Regions from separate parts of the Photobacterium leiognathi genome, predicted to be linked through region 2. Evidence: predicted binding sites of a transcription regulator. Region 2 holds the regulator's gene; the other holds the start of a gene.
The links. The regulator PurR, encoded in region 2, represses purine synthesis genes. The targets are predictions, from matches to a motif close to TNANGNAAACGTTTNCNTNA.
Positions count from the first base shown of each region.

Region 1: a site for PurR is predicted at 1,601-1,620, ahead of guaB (IMP dehydrogenase). Genes of this name have one in related genera too.

Region 1 covers NZ_CP131601.1:751,982-755,418, forward strand. The annotation lists gene xseA (exodeoxyribonuclease VII large subunit) at 62-1,411, opposite strand; gene guaB (IMP dehydrogenase) at 1,685-3,148, shown strand; gene guaA (glutamine-hydrolyzing GMP synthase) at 3,248-3,437, shown strand, end outside.
Region 2 covers NZ_CP131601.1:1,863,862-1,867,298, forward strand. The annotation lists gene Q7674_RS15620 (heme ABC transporter ATP-binding protein) at 1-805, shown strand, start outside; gene purR (HTH-type transcriptional repressor PurR) at 1,200-2,204, shown strand; cyclic di-GMP riboswitch class I at 2,382-2,472, shown strand; gene Q7674_RS15630 (TfoX/Sxy family DNA transformation protein) at 2,609-3,199, shown strand.

The DNA of each region.
Region 1 (3,437 bases), 1.1 Mb from region 2:
AAGTATGATAGTAAAAAATGGCGCTTATAGAGCGCCATTTTTATTTATTGAAGAGAGTAATTTATTTGATCACGCTTGAGTGAATTTCACCATCCGTTACTGTTGTGATCAAGGTATCGCCAGCTTTTACTTGTGATGCTTTTCTGAGCACATCACCTTGCTCATTTCGAGTAATAGAGTAACCACGAGCCAGAGTTGCTAGTGGGCTAACTGTTTCCAATTTTTCTGCTGCAACCGCTAATTTGTGGCGAGCATTAAGCAGCTTTCTATCTAATGCATCATAAAGGCGCTGCTCGCTACGTTCTAAATTCCGTTGTGCGTTTCTCACTAATGATGCTGGAGAATAGAGTGAAAGCTTATAGTTGTTATGTTCAACATGTTGTTGATGCTTTTGAAGTTTTTTCGCCATTACTTGGGTTAAGCGCTGACTTATTTCATCGAGATGTTGTTGTTGTAAATTAAGACGAAGCTGCGGATGCTGACGTTCTAAACGATGTTGCAACTGGGTTGTTTGACGTAGCGACTGCGATAAATAAGCAGTAATAGCATGACGCAATTGTTGCCTTTTACGATCAAGCAGTTGTGTTTGATGCGTCATATCACGACTGATTAATTCAGCTGCAGCAGAGGGGGTTGGTGCGCGAACATCGGCAACAAAATCTGCGATTGTCACATCGACTTCGTGACCAACGGCACTCACAATCGGAATTTGGCTTGCTGCAATTGTACGTGCGACGATCTCTTCATTAAATGCCCAAAGATCTTCTAATGAACCACCACCTCGACCAACAATCAACACATCACATTCTTGTCTCGCATTGGCGCGACCAATCGCTTGTGCAATAGATATCGCAGCACCTTCACCTTGTACCATGGTTGGATAAATCACAATGGGTAGGCTCGGATCTCGGCGCTGTAATACATGCAAAATATCGTGTAGTGCTGCACCTGTTTTTGAGGTAATGATACCTACGCGTTTAGGTTGATCTGGCAGTGCTTTTTTCAACGATTGAGCAAATAAACCTTCAGCTGCAAGTGACATTTTTAGCTGTTCAAATTGCTGTTGAAGACGACCATCACCTTCAGGTTGCATGCTTTCAATGATCAGTTGGTAATCACCACGAGGTTCATACAATGATAAGCGTGCTTTGACTAAAACCTGATTACCGTTACCGGGTTTAAAAGTGACATGGCGGTTACTGCCTTTGAACATTGCACACTTTACTTGAGCGCGAGAATCTTTAAGCGTGAAATACCAATGGCCAGAAACAGGCATAGAGAAATTAGACAATTCACCAATTAGCCACACCACGCCCATTTCATTTTCAAGGATAAGACGAACCTGAGCATTAAGGCTAGAAACGGTGTAAATACGGCTATTAGTTTGGCTTTGCGGAGAGAAAGTGGTCACTGGGAATGGTACCTGCTATCGAAGAAAGTAGAAGGCAGGCGGTCAAAATAAAACCGATTAAGTCATAAAACACACAGGCAGATCTATAGACAGATCTTGGCCGTATTTCCTTGACCGCATCACCGGATAGTTAACCGAAATATATTACTTATCAATCAAAAAGTGTCAAGAAAAAAAATTAAAAAAAATCTAGCCAAACGTTTGCTTCGTACGTATAATTCGACCGCAATATTTTATCCTTCTTTTAAAACCTATTCGGTGTGAGATATTGCAATGTTACGAATTAAACAAGAAGCTTTAACCTTCGATGATGTTTTGCTGGTTCCAGCCCATTCAACCGTTCTACCTAACACTGCCGATCTGCGCACTCAACTGACCAAAGATATTGCTCTAAATATCCCAATGGTGTCAGCGTCAATGGATACTGTGACTGAAGGTCGCCTAGCAATTGCACTTGCTCAAGAGGGTGGTATTGGTTTCATTCACAAGAACATGTCTATTGAACAGCAAGCGAATCAAGTTCGCATGGTGAAGAAGTTCGAAGCGGGTGTGGTTTCAGAGCCTGTAACCGTTAAGCCAACAGCAACGATTGCTGATGTTAAACGCCTAACAGCAGAAAATGGTTTCGCAGGTTACCCTGTAGTGACTGATAACAATGAACTGGTTGGTATTATCACTGGTCGTGATGTTCGCTTTGTTACAGACCTTTCAATGAAAGTTGAAGATGTAATGACATCTAAAACAAAACTTGCTTCTGCAAAAGAAGGCGCATCACGTGAAGAAGTTGAAGCTATCATGCAACAACACCGCGTTGAAAAAGTGCTACTTGTTGATGATGAGTTCCGTCTAAAAGGCATGATCACAGCAAAAGATTTCCAAAAAGCGGAACGTAAACCAAACGCATGTAAAGATGAGCGTGGTCGTCTACGTGTTGGTGCTGCAGTTGGTGCTGGTGCGGGTAACGAAGAGCGTGTAGCAGCACTGGTTGAAGCGGGTGTTGACGTACTGCTTATCGATTCTTCACACGGTCACTCTGAAGGCGTTCTGCAACGTATTCGTGAAACGCGTGCAGCATTCCCTAATCTTCCAATTGTTGGCGGTAACGTAGCAACAGCTGAAGGTGCACGTGCACTGATTGAGGCTGGCGTAAGTGCAGTGAAAGTGGGTATTGGCCCAGGTTCAATTTGTACCACACGTATCGTGACAGGTGTTGGTGTTCCACAAATTACAGCTATTTCAGAAGCAGCATCTGTTGCTGATCAATACGGTATTCCTGTTATCGCTGATGGCGGTATCCGTTTCTCTGGTGATATGTGTAAAGCGATTGCTGCTGGTGCATCATGTGTAATGGTTGGCTCAATGTTCGCGGGTACTGAAGAAGCACCGGGTGAAGTTGAGTTATACCAAGGCCGTGCATACAAATCTTACCGTGGCATGGGCTCACTAGGTGCGATGTCTAAAGGTTCTTCTGACCGTTACTTCCAAACAGATAATGCAGCAGACAAATTAGTACCAGAAGGTATTGAAGGTCGTGTGGCATACAAAGGTCACATGAAAGAGATCGTACACCAACAAATGGGTGGTTTACGTTCAAGCATGGGCTTAACAGGCTCTGCAACTATTGAAGATCTTCGTACTAAAGCTGAATTTGTACGCATCACAGGTGCTGGTATGAAAGAGTCACACGTACATGATGTGACAATCACTAAAGAAGCACCAAACTACCGTATGGGTTAATCGTTAATACTGCTATCCAGAATTAACGAAAGTAATACATAGCATCGGGAGCAGAATATCTGCTCCCAATCGATAAAAATTATTTGAGAACACTCACTAATGACCACGACCACTAATATTCATGATCAACGCATCCTTATTTTGGACTTTGGCTCTCAATACACACAGTTAATCGCACGTCGTATCCGTGAGATAGGTGTTTACTGTGAACTTTGGAGCTGGGATGTTGATGAAGCCGATATCCGTGAATTTGCGCCAAACGGTATTATTCTTTCTGGTGGTCCTGAAA
Region 2 (3,437 bases):
CACTTCTCTAAATACAACCAGCGTTATTCAAGCAAGAAACCTCAAACTTCGTTACGGCAATAAAATCTTATTAGATGATCTAGATTTAGATATTCATTCAGGCGAAGTCACTGCCCTTTTAGGCCCCAATGGCGCAGGGAAAAGTACCTTATTAAAAGTACTCTGTGGCGAAGTAACACCTGAATCTGGAGACGTCTCTTTTTTCGGGCAACCATTATCATCATGGGACAGAGCTACACTGGCTAAACATTTAGGCATACTGCCGCAACACAGTGCACTTTCTTTTGCGTTTACAGCAAAAGAAGTGGTGGAGTTAGGCGCAATCCCGTTACAACTAACGTCACCACAGCTTAAGTCTGTGACACAGATGATAATGGATTATGTGGATGTCGAAAACCTTGCAGATAGGCTTTACCCGACGCTTTCTGGCGGTGAAAAACAACGAATCCATTTAGCTCGGGTATTAACCCAATTAAGCCAAGCTGGTGAGCACTGTATTTTAATGCTGGATGAACCAACATCAGCCCTTGATCTAGCACATCAACATCACACCTTACAAATAGCGAAGAACATGGCAATGCAAGGTGCTGCGGTTATTGTGGTATTACATGATTTAAACCTTGCAGCGCAATACACAGATCGGATGATTTTCTTAAATGATGGGCAAATAAAAGCGGATGGTACACCGTCACAAGTACTCACTGCTGAAGTCGTAGAATCACTGTATGGTTGGCCTGTTACTGTGCATACCCACCCTATAGAAAACTACCCTTATATTTTGTCAGCAAATCATCCTATTCTTTAATGACCAGTCAGTTATTAATACTGTAAGGATGCGATAAAAATCGGATTAAGCGTGACAACGACCTGCATTTTTATAACTTATCATCAATAATTTCACTCAAGATGAACAGAAAGATTGCACAACGCAAAACACACAGTAAAATGTGAGCGCAAGCGATTACACATGTAAAAGTTGTAATAAAGATTTCGATACACTGATGCCGCATTTATTGCGGCTTTAGTTGTTTATAAGCGGTGCTCTATAAAAACGGTGCCAAATTGAATAATTAAGTAGTTAATAATTAAAGAATTTCATATCTACTAGTCTCTCAACTAGCCATCTACTACGTAATTAATCAATTGGGTACCACAACCTTTTGTCAGATCTCTATCTGACCATAATTAGAAGAATAAATATGGCAACCATTAAAGACGTTGCACGTATGGCAGGTGTATCAACCACAACTGTGTCACACGTGATCAATAAAACACGCTTTGTTGCAGAAGCAACACAGAAAAAAGTGCTGGCTGCGGTAGATGAGCTTAACTACGCACCAAGTGCTGTAGCGCGAAGCTTAAAATGTAATACAACTCGTACCATTGGTATGTTGGTAACAAAATCAACCAACCCATTTTTTGCTGAAGTTGTACATGGCGTTGAAGAGTATTGTTACGGCGCAGGTTACACCCTGATCCTATGTAACACTGAAGGCAATCTTGAAAAACAACGTGATTACCTACGCATGCTGGCAGAAAAGCGTGTTGATGGCCTACTGGTAATGTGTAGCGATCTTGATCAAAAGCTACTTGAACTACTAGAGCGTCAAAACGATCTGCCAATGGTTATCATGGACTGGGGCCCAGATAAGCCACATACAGACAATATTCAAGATAACGCTGAAACTGGCGGCTATATTGCGACTAAACACTTTATCGATAACGGCCATAAGAAAATTGGCTGTCTATCAGGTCAAGGTGATAAGTCTACTTGTCATGAGCGCCTAAAAGGTTTCCGTAAAGCAATGGCCGAAGCAGACTTAAGCGTTAATGAAGATTGGCTACTTGAAGGTGACTTCGAGTGTGAATCAGCGGTTGAAGCGGCGAAAAAGTTCATTGCAATGAAAGAGCGCCCTACTGCTATCTTCTGTTTCAACGACATCATGGCAATGGCAATGATCAGTACCTTTGAGCAAGCAGGCCTACGTATTCCTGATGATATCTCTATCATTGGTTACGACAACATTGACCTTGCACCGTACTTTGCACCGCCACTAACAACAATCCACCAGCCTAAGCGTCGTTTAGGTAAAACTGCAGTGGAAATTTTGCTAGATCGTGTTAAAGACAAGAATCACGCTCGTCAAACTTTTGAAATGACACCAGAGCTTGTTGCGAGAAAGTCGGTTAAAGATCTCAACTAACGAGATTGACCTTGGTAAGTTTAGAAAAAGCCGATAAGTTTAACTTGTTGGCTTTTTTTTACTTTTTTAAAAAAGATTTATGCTCACCATAAGATAAGAACAATTACCTGAAGCAATATCACACTTTTGAGAGCTTGGATTTAATATTAAAACTAATATTTAATATAACTTTATATAGTCACGAACAGGCAAATTAATTGAAAGATTAAGACGCAAAACTTCCGGCCTAAAAATTAATTTTTTAATTCATGGTAGCGGAGTTACCGAAGGATTATAATTAGGCCGCCAATATAATGACATTTATTTTAACAATATATTGACAAGCCTAATGTGAAGATTAATTAATCTAATTCCTCGCTCTTGATGTTTAGGTGACACTCATATTTTTTTCACCGAGTAGAAGCATGGATAAACCAATATTAAAAGATTCATTAAAATTATTTGACCATTTTGGATCTGTAAAATCACGGTCGATGTTTGGCGGTTTTGGCATTTTTGCTGGTGATACAATGTTTGCATTAGTTGTGAATGATAAACTTCATTTACGAGCAAACGCTGAAACCGAAAAGGAATTCAAACAAGCTGGCTTGGAGCCTTACGTTTACAAAAAACGTGGGTTCCCTGTTGTAACCAAGCACTACGCAATACCAGATAACTGGTGGGACGAACCTGAAAAGATCGTTGCACAAGGTAGGTATTCCTTGGAAGCCGCAGAAAAAGACAAGCAAGAAAAGGAGAGTTGTGTACCTGACCGTATAAAGGACTTACCAAACCTACGGTTATCAAATGAAAGAATGCTTAAAAAAGCAGGCATAGAGACTATCGAACAACTTCAAGCAGCTGGTGCATTAGGTGCATATCAAGCGCTACAAAAAGCGCAAAACAGTCCGCTTAGTCTTGAATTGCTATGGGCGCTTGAGGGTGCAATTAGTGGACAGCATTGGTCTGTTATTCCTGAGCAACGTCGAAACGAATTATTATCTGCCCTATCCTAAGAAATACATTCTTCGACAATTCGCCTTCACTTAGAAATAAAAGATGTTCATTCTTTTATTTCTAAGTATACCTGTTAAAAATATATTCTAAATAAATCCCTTCACTCTGCTCTATTTTATATCTTTTAATACATAAACCTCTTAATGCGTAATTGCCAAATATTGCAACTAAAAGTATTTAATAACTTCTTGTTTTATATCAATGCTAAAACATAAATATTTAAAATTGTTTTTTATA